2 regions of the Streptomyces sp. NPDC002386 genome follow, and region 2 is predicted to be linked to the other one. Evidence: predicted binding sites of a transcription regulator. Region 2 holds the regulator's gene; the other holds the start of a gene.
What was found. The regulator HrcA, encoded in region 2, represses chaperone genes, less so after heat shock. The targets are predictions, from matches to a motif close to TTNGCACTCNGNNNNNCNGAGTGCNAA.
Positions count from the first base shown of each region.

Region 1: a site for HrcA is predicted at 8,326-8,352, ahead of groL (chaperonin GroEL). Genes of this name have one in related genera too.

Region 1 covers NZ_JBSFBX010000003.1:142,394-152,567, reverse strand. Annotated here, with positions in the region: gene ACWCPN_RS07840 (HD domain-containing protein) at 1-629, shown strand, start outside; gene ACWCPN_RS07835 (GNAT family N-acetyltransferase) at 695-1,771, shown strand; gene ACWCPN_RS07830 (DUF4031 domain-containing protein) at 1,753-2,031, opposite strand; gene ACWCPN_RS07825 (hypothetical protein) at 2,039-2,422, opposite strand; gene ACWCPN_RS07820 (MurR/RpiR family transcriptional regulator) at 2,479-3,384, shown strand; gene murQ (N-acetylmuramic acid 6-phosphate etherase) at 3,419-4,342, shown strand; gene ACWCPN_RS07810 (hypothetical protein) at 4,455-5,030, shown strand; gene ACWCPN_RS07805 (NADH:flavin oxidoreductase) at 5,212-6,336, opposite strand; gene groL (chaperonin GroEL) at 6,542-8,164, opposite strand; gene ACWCPN_RS07795 (cold-shock protein) at 8,460-8,663, opposite strand; gene ACWCPN_RS07790 (MoaD/ThiS family protein) at 9,107-9,382, opposite strand; gene thrC (threonine synthase) at 9,379-10,174, opposite strand, start outside.
Region 2 covers NZ_JBSFBX010000001.1:392,880-403,053, forward strand. Annotated here, with positions in the region: gene dnaJ (molecular chaperone DnaJ) at 143-1,279, opposite strand; gene hrcA (heat-inducible transcriptional repressor HrcA) at 1,280-2,296, opposite strand; gene ACWCPN_RS01785 (MBL fold metallo-hydrolase) at 2,456-3,178, shown strand; gene ACWCPN_RS01790 (DUF3097 domain-containing protein) at 3,213-4,022, shown strand; gene hemW (radical SAM family heme chaperone HemW) at 4,053-5,285, opposite strand; gene ACWCPN_RS01800 (SpoIIE family protein phosphatase) at 5,313-7,124, opposite strand; gene ACWCPN_RS01805 (AMP-dependent synthetase/ligase) at 7,315-9,189, opposite strand; gene lepA (translation elongation factor 4) at 9,451-10,174, opposite strand, start outside.

The DNA.
Region 1 (10,174 bases), on a different contig from region 2:
CCCTGCGTGCCCGATTCGCCCGCGCCCTGGAAGGAGCCCGCGGCCCCGGCGGCGGCCCCGATCCCACCCCGTACGCCGACAACCTCCTGGGCCGCTGGCAGGAGCCGCGGCGCCGCTACCACACACTGACCCACCTCACCGCGGTCCTGGACCACGTCGACACGCTGGAGAAGTACGCGGCCGACCCGGACGCGGTCCGCCTCGCGGCCTGGTTCCACGACGCGGTCTACCTGCCCGACCGCTCCGAGAACGAGGAGCGCTCCGCGTCCCTGGCCGAACGGGCCCTGCCCGAGGCGGGGGTGCCGGCACCGAGAACGGCCGAGGTCGCCCGCCTGGTCCGCCTCACCGTCACCCACGACCCCGCGGCCGACGACCCCGACGGGCAGGTCCTCTGCGACGCGGACCTGGCGGTCCTCGCCTCGTCCCCGTCGGCGTACGCCCACTACACGGCCGAGGTCCGCGAGGAGTACCACTTCGTCCCCGGCGAGACCTTCCGCGCGGGCCGAGCCGCCGTCCTGCGCCAACTCCTCGACCTGCCCAGCCTGTTCCGCACCCCGTACGGCCGCGAGCACTGGGAACGCACGGCTCGCTACAACCTCACGGGCGAACTGGAACTGCTGTCGGGCTGAGGAGCTTCGCGGCACAACCGGAAATACTGTCGCCCACCGACGACCGCACCCCTAGGGTTCGCCCCATGCGACCTATAAACGGGGAAGACGTGACGAAGGCCGTCGAGGGGTGCCTGGCGGTGCTGGAGCCTGTGGCGGGGCGGGACTGGGAGGGGGTACGGGCGGCCGGGCTGGAGTGGAGCTGCCGGCGGACCGTGGAGCACGTCGCGAGCGATCTGATCGCCTACGCGGGGCAGTTGGCCGGCCGGCCGCGGGACTCCTACGTCCCGTTCGACATCACGCTCGACGAGGGCACCGACAACGCCGGTCTGCTGGACGTCGTGCGGGCGACGGGCGTGCTGCTCGCCGCCGCCGTCCGGACCACCCCGCCGAACGTCCGCGCCTTCCACCCCTACCCGTTCCGCAGCGCCGACCGCGAGGGCTTCGCCGCGATGGGTGTCGCCGAGGTGGTGCTGCACACGCATGACGTCGCCCGGGCACTCGGCGTCGAGTACACGCCGCGCGAGGGTCTCGCCGAGGCCGTGCTGGACTGGCTCTTCCCGCATGTGCAACCCGGCCCCGCGGCCTGGCCGACCCTGCTGTGGGCGACCGGCCGGGGTGAGCTGCCGGGGCGGGCGCCGGTCACCGAGTGGCGCTGGCGCAACAACCTCGTCGTCCCCGCCGAGCGGCTCGACCTCGTCGGGCTGCGGCCGGCCGTCGCGCGCGATCTCCGGCTGGGCGGTGACGGAGGCCTGGACTGGATCGAGGGCGGGCCCTTCGAGGGCACGCGGGAGGCCGCCGGCTTCCTGGTGAAGGCGTACGAAGGCGGCGTGCACCGGCCGGAGTTCGGGGTCTTCGCCCTCGTACGGAAGGAGGACGGCCGCGCGGTCGGTGGCATCGGCTTCCACAGCGCGCCGGACGAGGACGGCCGGGTGGAGATCGGCTACGACCTGGTGGAGGGCGCCCGCGGGCAGGGCTACGCCACCGAGGCCGTGCGCGCGCTGGCGGACTGGGCGCTGGCCCGGGACGACGTCGCCGCCCTGTTCGCGACCGTGGAGCGGGAGAACACCGCCTCCCAGGCCGTGCTGGCCAGGGCCGGCTTCACCCGGGTGAGCGAGGAGGACGGCAGCGGCGCCGAGCTGGCCTACGAACTGCGGCGCTGAGCGAGCCCCTTGGGCCGGCGCAGCCCGGACGCACGCAGCAGCCGCACCACCTCGCGGCTGCTGACCTGCACCGCCCCGGCGGCCACCGCGTCCGCGTACCGGTGCGACGGAAGGTCGTAGTGGTCGCGCTCGAAGGCCCGCCGGGGCACCTCCAACACCGCGGCGAACAAGTGCAGTTCGTCGTAGGAGGTGTCGCTGACCAGGTGCGACCACATACGGCCGTGACCCGGCCAGGCAGGCGGGTCGATGTAGACGGTCACGGGCGCCTCACGAGGACTGCGTCCCGCCCATGGCCCGCCCCAGCGACCCCACCGAGGCGACCTGGACACCCGCCTGGTGGCACACCCAGTGCGGGTCGGGCCCCAGTTCCGGTTCCACGTCCAGGGCGTGCGGGTCGCCCGAGCCGCACACCGGGCACAACGGCCAGCGGCCGTACCGCTCCAGCAGCGCGTCCTGCACGTCCTGCGCGACCAGCCCGGGCAGGAAGGGCGCGCCCTCCGGCCACTGCTCGACCCACCAGCGCCGTTCGGCGACGGAGTCCTCCACCAGTGAGACCACGTCGGCCTCGGCGACCCGGCCCGCGATCAGGTCGGCGAGCACCAGGGCGCGGGCGGCGTGCAGCGCCTGCTCCAGCGGGGTGAACGACTCCATGGTCCCCATTGTGCGCACTCTTGACCGCGAGACCGAAACGAAAATATCTTTCAGAGGTGACCCAGGACGTGAAGGAAATTTTCGGCGGTCCGGGCGGCTCCCTCGCCGCGAAGGTGCGCACCCTCGCCCCCTCCATGACCCGCTCCATGCAGCGCGTCGCCGAGGCCGTCGCGGGCGATCCGGCCGGCTGCGCCGCCCTCACGGTCACCGGCCTCGCCGAACTGACCGGCACCAGCGAGGCCACGGTCGTCCGCACCGCCCGCCTGCTCGGCTATCCCGGCTACCGCGATCTGCGCCTCGCCCTCGCCGGCCTGGCCGCCCAGCAGCAGTCGGGCCGCGCGCCCGCGATCACGACGGACATAGCGGTGGACGATCCCATCGCCGACGTCGTGGCCAAGCTCGCCTACGAGGAGCAGCAGACCCTCGCGGACACCGCCGCAGGGCTCGACACCGCGCAGCTCGGCGCGGCCGTCGCCGCCCTCGCGGGCGCCCGCCGCACGGACGTGTACGGGATCGGCGCCTCCGGTCTCGTCGCCCAGGACCTCACCCAGAAGCTGCTGCGGATAGGGCTCATAGCCCACGCGCACAGCGATCCGCATCTCGCCGTGACCAACGCGGTGCAACTGCGCTCGGGTGACGTGGCGATCGCCATCACCCACTCGGGTTCCACCGGCGACGTCATCGAGCCGCTCCGGGTCGCGTTCGACCGCGGGGCGACCACCGTCGCCATCACCGGCAGGCCCGACTCGCCGGTGACGCAGTACGCCGACCACGTGCTGACGACGTCCACGTCACGGGAGACGGAGCTGCGGCCCGCCGCGATGTCCTCCCGGACGAGTCAGCTGCTGGTGGTGGACTGCCTGTTCGTCGGGGTGGCACAGCGGACGTACGAGAGCGCGGCGCCCGCGCTGGCCGCGTCCTACGAGGCGCTGGCGCACCGGCACCGCTCCACCCCCAGGTGAGTGCAAGCACGCGAATCGGAGAGAGCCACCCCCCATGACCTCCCATGACCTGCGCAACGAGCTGGAGTCCCTCACCACCGAAGCCTTCCGGCCGGAACTCGCGGAGATCGACCGGCTGCCCACCCTCGACATCGCACGCCTCATGAACGGCGAGGACGCGGGCGTGCCCGCCGCGGTCGCCGCGCGGCTGCCGCAGATCGCCGCCGCCATCGACGCCGTGGCCGAGCGCATGGCCCGCGGCGGGCGCCTGGTCTACGCCGGCGCGGGCACCGCCGGGCGGCTCGGCGTCCTCGACGCCTCCGAGTGCCCGCCCACCTTCAACACCGAGCCCGGTCAGGTCGCCGGCCTGATCGCGGGCGGCCCCGAGGCGATGGTCACCTCGGTCGAGGGCGCCGAGGACTCGGCGGGACTGGCGCGCGAGGACCTCGACGCGCTGAAGATCCGCCCCGAGGACAGCGTGGTCGGCGTCTCCGCCTCCGGCCGCACCCCGTACGCCGTCGGCGCGGTCGAGCACGCCCGCGCGCTCGGCGCCCTGACCGTCGGCCTGTCCTGCAACGAGCACAGCCCGCTCGCGGCCGCCGCCGAGCACGGCATCGAGGTCATCGTCGGGCCCGAACTGCTCACCGGCTCCACCCGGTTGAAGGCCGGCACGGCCCAGAAGCTGGTGCTCAACATGCTGTCGACGATCACCATGATCCGGCTGGGGAAGACGTACGGGAACCTGATGGTCGACGTCCGGGCCTCCAACGCCAAGCTGCGGGCCCGCTCCCGCCGCATCGTGTCCCTGGCCACCGGGGCCCCCGACGAGGAGATCGAGCGGGCGCTCACCGAGGCCGGCGGCGAGGTGAAGAACGCGATCCTGATCGTCCTCGCCGGTGTCGACGGCCCCACGGCCGCCCGCCGCCTGGCGGACTCCGCCGGCCATCTGCGCGCGGCGCTGGGGGCGACGGCGACCTGACCGGAGCCCCGGAGGGGGCGTGGAGCCGCCGCCGGGGCGTTACCGTCGAACTGCCGGCCCCGGCCGGCACCACCCTGGACCCGGAAGAAGCCGAAGGACTGCGCGGACCGACATGAACCACGCCCAGCTCACCGCCCTCGGACGTGCTCTCAGAGTGCTCGGGGAGCACGGGGACACCCTGTCCGCCGACACCCCGGACGCCCGGCTGCACGAGGTCAAGGCCGATCTGCGGCGCGCCCTGGACCTGCTCGACGAGACCGTGGGGGCGGGGGCGCCCAGCACCCGGTGTCCCGAGCATCCGCACGGGCCCGTCGACAAGAGCGCGCCCGATCTGTGCCTGCTGTGCGAGACCCGCCGACGGGCCGCACGGCGCTCGGAGTACCAGGGCGGGGGCCGGGCGCAGGCCGGGGAGGCGTCGGGAGGCGCGCCCTCGCGCTACGGCGTCCGCGCCGACCGCCCCCAGCCGCAGCAGCGGTGGCTGCCGGAGGCGTGGAACGGCCGGGAGTGGCAGCTCTGCGGCACGCCCCGGCGGGACCGGCGGGAGGCCGAGGCGTATCTCGCCGCCCAGCGCCGCGGGTCCCGGCCGGCGATGGCGTACCGGCTGGTGCACGAGTTCACCGACTACGAGGTGCTGCGCGTGTGGGGGACGCCCGTCCAGGTCGACATCGAGCCGATGGGCAACCTCTAGCGCTGCGACCGGAAAGGTTCACCGGCTCGCGACGCCCGGCACGGCACCTCGCCGCGTTGTCGCATCACCCGAGTACATCCGGTACGCGGGCCATGCTCCGCCTTGCGATGCACCGCACCGGACGCCGCGAGCTTCCCGGCAAACCTTTCCGGCCACAGCACTGGGCGTCCCCGCGCGCACCTCAGCTGAGGGTCTGCAGCGCCGCCGCGTCGTACGGCTTCAGCTCGTCGAAGCGGTCGCCGAGCACCTTCGCCGCCCACTCGGGGTCCTGGAGCAGGGCGCGGCCGACGGCGACCATGTCGAACTCCTCGTCCTCCAGGCGGTCCAGCAGGTTGTCGATGCCCTTGACCGGGGAGCCCTCGCCCTGGAAGGCGCTGATGAAGTCGCCGTCGAGGCCGACCGAGCCGACGCTGATGACCGGCTTGCCGGTGAGCTTCTTCGTCCAGCCGGCGAGGTTCAGGTCGGAGCCCTCGAACTCGGGGAGCCAGTAGCGGCGGGTGGAGGCGTGGAAGACGTCGACGCCGGCGGCGACCAGCGGGGCGAGGATCGCCTCCAGCTCCTCGGGGGTCTCGGCGAGACGGGCGTCGTAGGCTTCCTGCTTCCACTGCGAGAAGCGGAAGATGACCGGGAAGTCCGGGGAGACCGCGGCGCGGACGGCCGCCACGATCTGCGCGGCGAAGGTGGTCCGGGCGACCGGGTCGCCGCCGTAGGCGTCGGTGCGGCGGTTGGTGCCCTCCCACAGGAACTGGTCGAGCAGGTAGCCGTGGGCGCCGTGCAGCTCCACGCCGTCGAAGCCGATGCGCTCGGCGTCGGCCGCGGCCCGGGCGAACGCCTCGATGACGGCGTCGATGTCGTCCTGGGTCATGGGGGTGGCGTCGTCGGTGCCGTCCACGCGCAGGCCGGAGGGGCCGTGGGAGGGGGCGTCCGGGTGCGGGTTCTGGCCCTGCTTGCGGACCGTGCCGATGTGCCAGAGCTGCGGCACGATGGTGCCGCCCGCCTGGTGCACCGCCTCGACGACCTTGGCCCAGCCGGCGAGCTGCTCCTCGCCGTGGAACCGCGGCACACGGCTGCTGCCGCCGGCCGACTCGTGGCCGACGTAGGTGCCCTCGGTGACGATGAGGCCGACACCCGCGGCGGCGCGCCGGGCGTAGTACGACACCACGTCGTCGCCGGGGACGCCGCCCGGGGAGAACATCCGGGTCATCGGCGCCATCACGATGCGGTTCGGCACGGTGAGGCCGCCCAGCGTGATCGGGCGGGAGAGGATCTGGGCCGCGCGGGAGGCGGGGGGCGGCGTGACGGTCACGTGGGGACTCCTCGGGAACGACTCGATAGACCGGTTGGTATGTGCGCACGCATTGTTGCAGCTCCTTAAGGAACCTCCCAGCGACTGTCGCACATTCCGCTCGCGGCCGGGGAGTCCTGTGACCCCTGACACGCCCGAGGGCGGTACCCCCTGCCTTGCGACAGGGGGTACCGCCCTCGGAAAGGACAGGCCGATCCGCGCGGGATCAGAAGTCCATGTCACCGCCCGGCATGCCGCCCGGAGCGGCCGCGGCGGCCTTCTCCGGCTTGTCGGCGATGACGGCCTCGGTGGTGAGGAACAGCGCGGCGATGGAGGCGGCGTTCTGCAGCGCGGAACGGGTCACCTTCGCCGGGTCGATGATGCCCTCGGCGACCAGGTCGACGTACTCGCCGGTCGCGGCGTTCAGGCCGTGGCCCGGGGTCAGGTTGCGCACCTTCTCCACCACGACACCGCCCTCGAGGCCGGCGTTGACGGCGATCTGCTTCAGCGGGGCCTCGAGCGCGAGCTTCACGGCCTGGGCGCCGGTCGCCTCGTCACCCTCGAGCTCCAGCTTCTCGAAGACCTGGGAGGCCTGCAGCAGGGCCACGCCACCACCGGCGACGATGCCCTCCTCGACGGCGGCCTTCGCGTTGCGGACGGCGTCCTCGATGCGGTGCTTGCGCTCCTTGAGCTCCACCTCGGTGGCGGCACCGGCCTTGATGACCGCGACACCGCCGGCGAGCTTCGCCAGGCGCTCCTGCAGCTTCTCGCGGTCGTAGTCCGAGTCGCTGTTCTCGATCTCGGCGCGGATCTGGTTCACGCGGCCGTTGACCTGCTCCGAGGAGCCGGCACCGTCGACGATGGTGGTCTCGTCCTTGGTGATGACGACCTTGCGGGCGCGGCCCAGGAGGTCCAGGGTCGCGTTCTCCAGCTTGAGGCCGACCTCCTCGGAGATGACCTCGCCGCCCGTGAGGATGGCGATGTCGCCGAGCATGGCCTTGCGGCGGTCGCCGAAGCCCGGGGCCTTGACGGCGACGGACTTGAAGGTGCCGCGGATCTTGTTGACCACCAGGGTCGACAGGGCCTCGCCCTCGACGTCCTCGGCGATGATCAGCAGCGGCTTGCCCGACTGCATGACCTTCTCCAGCAGCGGGAGCAGGTCCTTGACGGAGCCGATCTTGGAGTTGGCGATGAGGATGTACGGGTCCTCGAGCGACGCCTCCATGCGCTCCATGTCGGTCGCGAAGTAGGCGGAGATGTAGCCCTTGTCGAAGCGCATGCCCTCGGTGAGCTCGAGCTCGAGACCGAAGGTGTTGCTCTCCTCGACGGTGATGACGCCTTCCTTGCCGACCTTGTCCATGGCCTCGGCGATCAGCTCGCCGATCTGGGTGTCGGCGGCGGAGATGGACGCGGTGGAGGCGATCTGCTCCTTGGTCTCGACGTCCTTCGCCTGCTCCAGCAGGGCGGCGGAGACGGCCTCGACGGCCTTCTCGATACCGCGCTTCAGGGCCATCGGGTTGGCGCCGGCGGCGACGTTGCGCAGGCCTTCCTTGACCAGGGCCTGGGCGAGCACGGTCGCGGTGGTCGTACCGTCACCGGCGACGTCGTCCGTCTTCTTGGCGACTTCCTTGACCAGCTCGGCGCCGATCTTCTCGTACGGGTCCTCGAGCTCGATCTCCTTGGCGATGGAGACACCATCGTTGGTGATCGTGGGGGCGCCCCACTTCTTCTCGAGGACGACGTTGCGGCCCTTGGGGCCGAGCGTCACCTTGACGGCGTCCGCGAGCTGGTTCATGCCGCGCTCGAGGCCGCGCCGCGCCTCCTCGTCGAACGCGATGATCTTGGCCATGTGAAGTGGTCCCTCCAGGACTGGGGGTGATTCCTTCGGACCGCGCCCGCGCCCGCGACGGACGGCTCGCCGGCCGCGTGGTTCCTTGCCCCACTTGGCCTGCGGGCCTCACCGACCCGGTCCTCACTGTCACTCTCACCTTCAGAGTGCTAACGCAATGATTAGCACTCGGCATGGTCGAGTGCAAGCGCCTCCCGGGGTACGGGCGCCGTCGTCAGCCACCCGCGAACAGGGCCCGGGCGCGGCGAAGGGCCCGCACCCTGTGCGAGGTGCGGGCCCTTCGTACAAGAAACGTTCAGGCGCTGAGGCGAACCATGTCGGCCTGCGGGCCCTTCTGGCCCTGCGAGATCTCGAACTCCACCCGCTGGCCCTCTTCAAGGGTGCGGTAGCCGTCCATCTGAATGGCGCTGTAGTGGACGAATACGTCCGCACCACCGTCGACCGCGATGAAGCCGTACCCCTTCTCCGCGTTGAACCACTTGACGGTGCCCTGAGCCATGCCTAACTCCCCTATTACTGGCCCTTGCACAGATCCGCACTTCGCGGACCCGGGTCAGACCTCACCCCCCATTGGACGGGGGCGTGCGCCGGAACGCGTCGACCGCCGCTGAATGTATCTGCCCAACTGCCGTCTGCAACAGGTCAATCGGACGAGAAATATGGACGCGAACGGTCCGGAATGTAGCGTGAATTCGCCCGAATTCAGGGCAAGTCGGGCCCCATAAAATGCGCAAAAGCCGCAGAAAGCACCCACACTTTGGCTACTTCTTGTCGGGTGCACCGCGGTGAATCCAAGACTCCCGAACCGCGGTCCGGGAGCGGGTTCCCCAACTCTACCGCGCTCAATCACACAGAATGGCCCCCTCCGTTTCTCTCACGGGGGAGGCCATTCGATGAACAATCGGTAACCGGAGTTACCGAAGGTAATGATCGGTCATTCTGTCAGCCGCCGGCGACGGCCGGAATGATGGAGACACCGGCGCCGTCCGGAGTCGCGGTCTGCAGCCCCTGCTCGAAACGGACATCGTCGTCGTTGACGTACACATTGACGAAACGGCGCAGCTTGCCCTGGTCGTCCAGCACCCGGGCGGCGATCCCGGTGTGGTTCGCCTCCAGGTTCTCGATGACCTCGGCGAGGTTCGCGCCCTCGGCGGCGACCTCGGCCTGCCCGCCGGTGTAGGTGCGCAGGATGGTGGGGATGCGAACGGTCACGCTCATGCGAGGCCAGCCTCTCGGAAGGAGTCCAGGTTCGGGCGGATGGTGGCGGTCAGCCCGGTGCCGGCCACCGCGTCGAGGGTCTTGAGGCCGTCGCCGGTGTTGAGGACGACCGTGGTCTTCGCCGGGTTCAGCACGCCCTCCTTGAGCAGCTTGCGGGTGACGCCGACGGTCACGCCGCCGGCCGTCTCCGCGAAGATGCCCTCGGTCCGGGCCAGCAGCTTGATCGCGTCCACGACCTCCGCGTCCGTCACGTCCTCCACCGCTCCGCCGGTGCGGCGGGCGATGTCCAGGACGTACGGCCCGTCGGCCGGGTTGCCGATGGCGAGGGACTTGGCGATGGTGTCCGGCTTCTGCGGCCGTACGACGTCGTGGCCCGCCTTGTACGCGGTCGACACCGGCGAGCAGCCCTCGGCCTGGGCACCGAAGATCTTGTACGGCCGGTCCTCGACCAGGCCGAGCCTGATCAGCTCCTGGAGACCCTTGTCGATCTTCGTGAGCTGGGAGCCGGAGGCGATCGGGACCACGATCTGGTCCGGCAGCCGCCAGCCGAGCTGCTCGCAGACCTCGTACGCCAGGGTCTTGGAGCCCTCCGCGTAGTACGGCCGCAGGTTTACGTTGACGAAGCCCCAGCCCTCGCCGGCCGGGTCGCCGATCAGCTCGGAGCAGAACCGGTTCACGTCGTCGTAGTTGCCCTCGATGCCGACGAGCTCGCCGCCGTAGATCGCGGCCATGACGACCTTGCCCTGCTCCAGGTCGTGCGGGATGAACACGCAGGAGCGGAGGCCGGCCCGG
Region 2 (10,174 bases):
TCCCGGGGGGTGCGCCGAATCGGGTGTTCCCGCCTGGCACATGCCATTTTCCGGCCCGGTGGGCCGGGCCGGCGGGCGGGCCCGGTCCGGGGGCCAGGGGGCCGGGCCCCCTGGCTGGGCCGAGGGGCTCGGCCCGTCTCCCTCAGCGCCCGTTGAACGCGTCCTTCAGCCGCGAGAACAGCCCCTGCTGCCCCGGCTGGAACTGCCCCTGCGGACGCTCCTCGCCCCGCAGCTTCGACAGCTCGCGCAGCAGCCGCTCCTGCTCGGGGTCCAGCTTGGTCGGGGTGGTGACCTCGACGTGGACGATCAGGTCGCCCCGGCCGCCGCCGCGCAGATGCGTGACGCCCCGGGTGTGCAGCGGGATCGACTGGCCGGACTGCGTGCCCGGCCGGATGTCGACCTCCTCCAGGCCGTCCAGCGTCTCCAGCGGGACCTTGGTGCCGAGAGCCGCCGCGGTCATCGGGATGGTGACCGTGCAGTGCAGGTCGTCGCCGCGCCGCTGGAACGTCGAGTGCGGCAGCTCGTGGATCTCGACGTAGAGGTCGCCGGCCGGACCGCCGCCGGGGCCGACCTCGCCCTCGCCGGCGAGCTGGATGCGGGTGCCGTTGTCGACACCGGCCGGGATCTTCACGGTGAGGGTGCGGCGGGAGCGCACCCGGCCGTCGCCCGCGCACTCCGGGCACGGGGTCGGCACGACCGTGCCGAAGCCCTGGCACTGGGGGCAGGGGCGGGAGGTCATGACCTGGCCCAGGAAGGACCGGGTGACCTGCGACACCTCACCGCGGCCGCGGCACATGTCACACGTCTGGGCGGTCGTGCCCGGAGCCGCGCCCTCGCCGCTGCAGGTGTTGCAGACGACCGCGGTGTCGACCTGGATGTCCTTGGTCGTGCCGAAGGCCGCCTCGTCCAGCTCGACGTCGATCCGGATCATCGCGTCCTGGCCGCGCCGCGTGCGCGAGCGGGGCCCGCGCTGCGACGCCGTGCCGAAGAACGCGTCCATGATGTCGGAGAAGTTGCCGAAGCCACCGGCCCCGAAGCCGCCCGCGCCCGCGCCGCCCGACTGGGAGAGCGGGTCGCCGCCGAGGTCGTAGACCTGCTTCTTCTGCGGGTCCGACAGCACCTCGTAAGCGGCGTTGATCTCCTTGAACCGCTCCTGGGTCTTCGGATCGGGGTTGACGTCCGGGTGCAGCTCGCGCGCGAGCCGACGGAACGCCTTCTTGATCTCATCCTGCGACGCGTCGCGGCGCACGCCGAGAACGGCGTAGTAGTCCGTGGCCACTTACGACTCCGCCAGGATCTGTCCGACGTACCGTGCCACTGCGCGTACCGCTCCCATCGTTCCCGGGTAGTCCATGCGGGTCGGTCCGACCACGCCGAGCTTGGCAACCGCCTCGCCGCCCGAACCGTAGCCGACCGACACGACGGACGTGGAGTTGAGTCCCTCGTGTGCGTTCTCGTGCCCGATGCGCACCATCACGCCCGGGTCCTTCGCCTCGCCGAGGAGCTTGAGGAGCACGACCTGCTCCTCGAGGGCCTCCAGGACGGGGCGGATCGTGAGGGGAAAGTCATGTCCGAAGCGGGTGAGATTGGCCGTGCCGCCGATCATCAGCCGCTCCTCGTTCTCCTCGACCAGTGTCTCCAGCAGAGTGGAGAGCACTGTGGAGACCGTACCGCGATCCTCGTGGTCGAACGCCTCGGGGAGGTCCTCGACCAGGCGCGGCACGTCGGTGAACCGGCGGCCCGCGACCCGGCTGTTGAGCCTCGCCCTGAGGTCGGCGAGGGCCGTCTCCCCGAACGGCGCCGGGCAGTCCACCATCCGCTGCTCGACCCGGCCGGTGTCCGTGATCAGCACGAGCATCACGCGCGCGGGGGCGAGCGAGAGCAGCTCCACGTGCCGCACGGTGGACCGGGTCAGGGACGGGTACTGCACGACGGCGACCTGCCGGGTCAGCTGCGCGAGCAGCCGCACCGTGCGCGCGACGACGTCGTCGAGGTCGACGGCGCCCTCGAGGAAGTTCTGGATCGCCCGGCGCTCGGGCCCCGTCATCGGCTTGACGCCCGCGAGCTTGTCCACGAACAGCCGGTAGCCCTTGTCGGTGGGGATGCGCCCGGCGCTGGTGTGCGGCTGGGCGATGTATCCCTCGTCCTCCAGGGCGGCCATGTCGTTGCGCACGGTCGCCGGGGACACGCCGAGACTGTGCCGCTCGGTGAGCGCCTTGGAACCGACCGGCTCCTCGGTGCCCACGTAGTCCTGGACGATGGCGCGCAGCACCTGAAGTCTGCGTTCACTCAGCATCCGCGCGCACCTCCAGCACGTCTTCCGCTCGGCCCTCGGTCGTCCGCCTGGCACTCTGCGTGTCCGAGTGCCAGCGGTACCCGGCCAGTGTACGGCCGTGGGGTACTCACTGGGCAAGGTCGGTCCCGCCGTACCCCGTCCTACCGTTAGCGTCGCGTCATGACCGTGACTTGGGAAGAGCTGGGATGGGAGCGGTTGGCCGACGGGGTCGGGCGGTGCCGGCTGCCCGGCTGGGACTGCACCGCGGGCCTGGTGCTCGGGGCGGGCACGGCGCTGATGGTGGACGCCGGATCGAGCCTCGCCGAGGGCGCGCGGCTGCGGAAGCGGGCGGAGCGGCTCACCGGGCACCGTGTGACCCATCTCGCGCTCACCCATCCCCACTTCGACCACGTCTTCGGGGCGTCCGCCCTGGCGGGGGCCGAGGTGTACGCGGCGGTCGGCATGGACGCGGTGCTGGCGCACGAGCGCGAGGAACTGCGCCTGGACGCGGTCAGGAACGGACTGCCGATACCGGACGCCGACGAGGCGGTGGACGCCCTGGCGCCGCCCCGGCGCCTGGTCTCGGGCGAGTGGACGCTGGACCTCGGCGACGGTCGTCAGGTGCTGCTGGCCAACGTGGGCCCGGGCCACACCGCCCACGATCTGGCGGTGCTGGTGCCGGGCGTCCCGGAGGTCGTCTTCTGCGGCGACCTGGTGGAGGAGTCTGGTGAGCCGCAGGCGGGCCCGGACGCGGTCCCGTCCCGCTGGCCGGACGCCCTCGACCGCCTGCTGTCCCTGGGCGGTGAGGACGCGCTGTACGTGCCCGGTCACGGAGCGGTGGTGGACGCGGCGTTCGTCCGGCGTCAACGGGACGAGCTGGCGGCGCGTTTCGGCGTGTCATGAGCACAGGGCCGCCGGTTCTCCTATCGTCGTCCGAATGCGCCAGTACACCTCGGATCTGACCCCGCCGTGGAAGAAGTCCCAGCCCGTGCCGGAGGTCGCGGCGGAGCCGGGACTGGTGGTGGAGGAGCCCGGGACCGGTTTCTGCGGGGCGGTGATCGGCTGCGAGGCGGGCACGGTGACGCTGGAGGACCGCTTCGGCAAGCACCGGGTGTTCCCGCTGGAGCCGCGCGGTTTCCTGCTGGAGGGCAGGGTGGTGACCCTGGTGCGGCCGCCGTCGGGTCCGGCGCGGCCCACCCGTACGGCGTCCGGTTCGGTGGCCGTTCCCGGCGCACGCGCGCGCGTGGCCCGCGCCGGCCGCATCTACGTCGAGGGCCGGCACGACGCCGAGCTGGTCGAGAAGGTGTGGGGCGACGACCTGCGCATCGAGGGCGTGGTCGTGGAGTACCTGGAGGGCGTGGACGATCTGCCGTCGATCGTCGCGGAGTTCGCGCCGGGCCCGGACGCGCGGCTGGGTGTCCTGGTGGACCACCTGGTGCCGGGCACGAAGGAGTGGCGCATCGCCCAGTCGGTGACGAGCGAGCACGCGCTGGTCGTCGGGCACCCGTACATCGACGTCTGGGAGGCGGTGAAGCCCGCCGCTCTGGGCATCCGGTCCTGGCCCCGCGTCCCGCGCGGCCAGGACTGGAAGACCGGCGTGTGCCGGTCCCTGGGCTGGCCGGAGAACACGGGCGCGGCCTGGCAGCACATCCTGTCCCGGGTGCGGTCCTACAAGGACCTGGAGCCGGATCTGCTGGGACGGGTGGAGGAACTGATCGACTTCGTCACGGGCGACGGCGAGGTCTGACGCCCTCGCGGGCGCCGGGCGCCGGAGCGATCAGTCCACCAGGTCCCGTACCACCGCGTCCGCCAGCAGGCGGCCGCGCAGGGTCAGGACGGCGCGGCCCGCGCCGTACGGGCCCTCCTGGAGGAGGCCGTCCGCCAGGGCCCGCCGTGAGGCCGCCAGGCCGTCCTGCTTCAGCAGGGACAGCGGGGCGCCCTCCCGCAGCCGCAGCTCCAGCAGGATCCGCTCCACCCGCCGGTCCTCGTCCGAGAGCAGTTCGCGTCCCGCGCCCGGGGACCGGCCCGAGGCCAGGGCCGCCGCGTAGGCGCCCGGGTGCTTGACGTTCCACCAGCGCACCCCGCCCACGTGCGAGTGGGCCCCGGGTCCGGCGCCCCACCAGTCCGCGCCCCGCCAGTACAGCTCGTTGTGCAGGCAGCGCCCGGACTCGGAGGTGGCCCAGTTGGAGACCTCGTACCAGTCGAAGCCCGCGGCGGACAGCCTCTCCTCGGCGATCAGGTAGCGGTCCGCGTGGACGTCGTCGTCCGTCATCGGGACCTCGCCGCGGCGGATGCGGCGGGCGAGCTGGGTGCCCTCCTCGACGATCAGGGCGTAGGCGCTGACGTGGTCGGGGCCCGCGCCGATCGCCGCGTCCAGCGAGGCCCGCCAGTCGTCGTCGCTCTCCCCCGGGGTGCCGTAGATCAGGTCCAGGTTGACGTGCTCGAAGCCCGCGGCCCGGGCCTCCGCCACGCAGGCCTCGGGACGGCCGGGGGTGTGCGTGCGGTCCAGGATCCGCAGCACGTGCTGCCGGGCGCTCTGCATGCCGAAGGAGATCCGGTTGAAGCCGCCCTCGCGGAGGGTGGCGAGGTAGGCCGGGTCGACCGACTCCGGGTTCGCCTCGGTCGTGATCTCCGCGTCCGGCGCCAGACCGAACTCGTCCCGGATCGCCGCGAGCATGCGGACCAGGTCGTCGGCGGCCAGCAGGGTGGGCGTGCCGCCGCCCACGAAGACGGTGCGGACCTGGCGGGGATCGTCGCCGAGCACCTTCCGCGCCAGCCGGATCTCGTCCGTCAGGGTGTCCGCGTAGTTGTCCCGGGAGGCGAGCACGCCGCCGGTGCCGCGCAGCTCGGTGGCGGTGTACGTGTTGAAGTCGCAGTAGCCGCAGCGGGTCGCGCAGTACGGGACGTGCAGGTAGAACCCGAGGGGGCGATCGGGGGCCCCGGCGAGCGCGGAGGCGGGCAGCGCGCCGTCGTCGGGGACGGGCTCACCGTCGGGGAGTGCGGAAGGCATGTCCCCCATTGTCCCGTACGGCGGGACTCACCCCGCCTGGAGCACCAGCAGGGCCAGGTCGTCCTCGGGCTGGCCGCCGCCGAAGTCGTGCACGAGGCGGCGGATCCGCTCGGCGATCTCCTCGGCGTTCAGGCCCGCGCAGCCGGACAGGGCCCGCGCGAGCCCGTCGCCGTCGTCGAACTGGCGGGAGCCCGAGCGCCGCTCGGTGACGCCGTCGGTGACGCACAGCAGGCTGTCGCCGGGCCGCAGCTCGACGGTCTCGCTGGTGTAGGTCTCGTCCTCGACGACGCCGAGCAGGGTCTGCGGGCGGGCGGCGGTGCGCACCTGGCCGTCGGGGTCCAGCAGCAGCGGCAGGGGATGCCCTGCGGAGGCGAGGGTGCAGCGGACGCCGCCGTCCGCGTGGGGCGTCAGCTCGCCGTAGAGCAGGGACAGGAAGCGGGTCTGCGGTCCGTCCCCGGCGGCCACCGGCCGGCCGCCGGCCGCGACCAGCGCGCGGGCCGCGGCGTCGGCGGCCTCGGTGGCGTCGTCGAGGAGGAGCTGGTTGAGCCGGTCCAGGACGTCGGCGACCCGGTAGCCCTCGCGGGCGAGCAGGCGCAGCCACGGCCGGGCGAGCCCGATCACGACGGCCGCCTCCGGGCCCTTGCCCTGGACGTCGCCCACGGCGAAGCACCAGCGGCCGTCGCCCGCCGGGAACAGGTCGTAGAAGTCGCCGCTCGGGCCGCCCTTGTCGCGGGGCTCGTAGACGAGGGCGCTGCTCATCCCGGGGATCTCGGCGACCGCTCCGGGCAGCAGCCCGCGCTGCAGGACGGCGCTGATGGTGGCCTGCCGGGCGTACTGCCGGGCCGCGCCGATGGCGAGGGCCACCCGGCGGCTCAGGTCCTCGACCAGGCCGGTGACCTCGGCGGGAAACCGGGGCTGTCCGCACCGCCCGAGGACCAGGGTGCCGAGCGGGCGGCCGCCGGCGATGAGGCGGAAGGCGAGGGCCGTGCCGTGGGTGCCGAGCGCCTCACCGGGCCAGGGGTAGGGCTCGGGGTCGGGCCTCAGGCCCTCCGGCGGCCGGGGCGGGTCCTTCTCCAGGGCGCGGTGCAGTTCCTCGGCGCGGTCCTCGCCGGCCACCCAGACCCGGGCGGGCGCGCCGCCGTCGCCGCCGCGTACGGTCGCCTCGTCCTCCAGCCACACCGCGCACCAGTCGGCGAGCCGGGGCACGATCAGGCGGCCGGTGAGGGCGGCGACCAGGTTCTCGTCGAGCTGTCCGGCGAGCAGGTCGGAGGCCTCGGCGAGGAAGGACAGCGCGCCCCGGCCGAGCCAGTCCCGGTCGCGTCCGGCGCCCCGGGGCCGCGGGGCGAGGACCTCGGCGACGTCCAGGGCGTGATCGGGGGCGGGTCCGTCCAGGGGTTCGCCGCCGGGGCGCAGCCGCGCCCACACGGTCTTCCCGCCCCGGCGGTAGGTGACGCCCCAGGACTCGGCGAGGACGGCGATCAGGCGCAGTCCGCGCCCGTACTCGGACATCTCGTACGGTGCCTCGCCGGTGCCGGGGTCGCGCGGGGCGCGGGCCGGATGGCGGTCGCCGACCTCGACCACGAGGGCGCCGGTCGCCTCCAGGCGCCAGTCCACCTCGATGTCGGTGCCGGCGTGGACGACGGCGTTGGTGACGAGCTCGCTGACGACGGCCATGGCGTCGTCGACGAACCGCCGGGACACCCCGGGGACGTCGGCGAGCGCGGCGCGCACCAGGGCGCGCGCGGAGCCCGGGGCGAGGGGGCTGCCGGGCAGGCCGGCGTGCCCGCGCACCACCGGGGCGTGGGTGTCGTTCTCCCGCTGCGTCGGTATGGCCGCCATGTCCATGCGGCCAGGGTGACAGACAGGACGCGAGCCAATGCGGTGAGTGACCGAAGCGGGCGGCAACGCAAGGGAACTGTGCTACCGAGGCGCAGGAAGACGGTCAGTTCCGGGCGGGATGCGAAGCCAGTCGGAACGACGGCGGGGGCCGCACCGCCGGTGGGGCCCCCGCCGTCCTCCCTTCACGGCGTCAGGACTCCCGGGTCCCGGCGTACATCTCGTCGATGAGGTGCTTGTACTCCCGCTCCACGACCGGCCGCTTCAGCTTCAGGCTCGGCGTGATCTCGCCGTGCTCCACGTCGAGATCACGGGGCAGCAGCCGGAACTTCTTGATGGTCTGCCAGCGCTGCAGGCCCTCGTTGAGCTCCTTGACGTAGCCGTCGACCATCTCGACGGTCTGCGGGGCGGCCACCACCTCGGCGTACGACTTGCCGTCGAGGCCGTTGTCCTTGGCCCACTGCTGGATCGCGATCTCGTCGAGGGCGATGAGGGCGGTGCAGTAGTTCCGGTCGGCGCCGTGCACCAGGATGTTGGAGACGTAGGGGCACACCGCCTTGAACTGGCCCTCGACCTCGGCCGGCGCGACGTACTTGCCGCCGGAGGTCTTGATGAGGTCCTTCTTGCGGTCGGTGATGCGCAGGTAGCCGTCGGGGGACAGCTCGCCGATGTCACCGGTGTGGAACCAGCCGTCGGACTCCAGCACCTCGGCGGTCTTCTCGGGCTGCTGGTGGTAGCCGTCCATGATGCCGGGGCCGCGCAGCAGGATCTCGCCGTCGTCGGCGATGCGGACCTCGGTGCCGGGCAGCGGCTTGCCGACGGTGCCGGTGCGGTACGCCTCGCCGGGGTTGACGAAGGAGGCCGCGGAGGACTCGGTGAGGCCGTAGCCCTCCAGGATGTGGATGCCGGCGCCGGCGAAGAAGAAGCCGATCTCGGGGGCGAGCGCGGAGGCACCGGAGACGCAGGCGCGCAGCCGGCCGCCGAAGGCCTCGCGGAGCTTGCCGTAGACGAGGGTGTCGGCGACCTTGTGCTTGGCGCCCAGGCTGAACGGCACCGAGTGGGCGCCGGTGCGCCGGAAGTTGTCCTGCGAGACCTTGGCGTACTCGCGGGCGACCTCGGAGGCCCACTGGAAGATCCTGTACTTGGCCGCGCCGCCCTCGCGGGCCTTGGCCGCGACGCCGTTGTAGACCTTCTCGAAGATGCGCGGCACGGCCGCCATGTACGTCGGCCGCACCACCGGGAGGTTCTCGATGATCTTGTCGACGCGTCCGTCGACGGCGGTGACGTGCCCGACCTCGATCTGCCCGGAGGTGAGCACCTTGCCGAAGACGTGCGCCAGCGGCAGCCACAGGTACTGCACGTCGTCACCGCTGACCAGGCCGGTCGAGGCGATCGCCTTGGCCATGTAGGCCCAGTTGTCGTGCGGCAGGCGCACGCCCTTGGGGCGGCCGGTGGTGCCGGAGGTGTAGATCAGGGTGGCGAGCTGGTCCCTGGTGATCGCGCCGACCCGCTCCTTGATCAGCTCGGGGTGCTTCTCCAGGTAGGCGGCACCGCGCTGCTCCAGCTCGGTGAGGGTGGTCACCCAGTCGCTGGTCTCGACGCCGGCCGGGTCGATGACGACGACCTTGGTCAGCGCGGGCAGCTCGGCGCGCTTCTCCGCGGCCTTGGCGAGCTGGGCCGCGTCCTCGGCGATCAGGACCCGGCTGTCGGAGTCGGCGAGGATGAACGCCGACTCGTCGGCGTTGGTCTGCGGATAGATCGTGGTGGTGGCACCGCCCGCGCACATGATGCCGAGGTCGGCGAGGATCCACTCGACCCGGGTGGAGGCGGCGAGGGCGACACGCTGCTCCGGCTGGACGCCCAGTTCGATGAGGCCGGCGGCGATGGCGTAGACCCGCTCGGCCGCCTCGCCCCAGCTGAGCGACTTCCAGTCGTCGGGGCCCTCCCCGGAGGCCGGGGGCACGGGATGGCGGTAGGCCTCGGCCTCCGGTGTGGCCGCCACGCGCTCCAGGAAGAGGGCCGCCACGGACGGCGGACGGTTCTCGATCAGGGTCTGTGTGTCGCTCACGACATCCTCCGGGGCCCGCGACGGTGCGGCTGGCTCAGGTGCGGCTGGGTTGACTCACGGTGGGGTTGGGACTCGTTGTTTAACTCGCGAGTAACTATCGAGCAGGGATCAGGTTAAGGGGCGACCGGCCGCTGCGTAAGGGGCATCGGCCTGTCACTTTCCACGCAGAGCGACGTCGCACACGCACAGGGGCCCGCCGCACTTTCGCACGACGGGCCCCTCCGTGTCCGGTTTGCGGACGTGACCGGCTGTAACCCCTGGTTACTTCTTGCCCTTGGCCGACCCCGCGCTGTCATCGCTGGACAGGACGGCGATGAAGGCTTCCTGCGGAACCTCCACGGAACCCACCATCTTCATCCGCTTCTTGCCTTCCTTCTGCTTCTCCAGCAGCTTCCGCTTACGGGAGATGTCACCGCCGTAGCACTTGGCGAGGACGTCCTTGCGGATGGCGCGGATGGTCTCGCGGGCGATGACCCGGGAGCCGATGGCGGCCTGGACGGGCACCTCGAAGGCCTGCCGCGGGATGAGCTCGCGCAGCTTGGCGACGAGCCGCACGCCGTACGCGTAGGCCGCGTCCTTGTGGGTGATCGCCGAGAAGGCGTCCACCTTGTCGCCGTGCAGCAGGATGTCGACCTTGACCAGGCTCGACGTCTGCTCGCCGGTGGGCTCGTAGTCCAGCGAGGCGTAGCCGCGGGTCTTGGACTTCAGCTGGTCGAAGAAGTCGAAGACGATCTCCGCCAGCGGCAGCGTGTAGCGGATCTCGACCCGGTCCTCCGAGAGGTAGTCCATGCCGAGCAGGGTGCCGCGCCGGGTCTGGCACAGCTCCATGATCGAGCCGATGAACTCGGTGGGCGCGAGGATGGTGGCCCGCACGACCGGCTCGTAGACCTCGCTGATCTTGCCTTCGGGGAACTCGCTCGGGTTGGTGACCGTGTACTCGGTCCCGTCCTCCATGAGCACCCGGTAGACCACGTTGGGGGCGGTG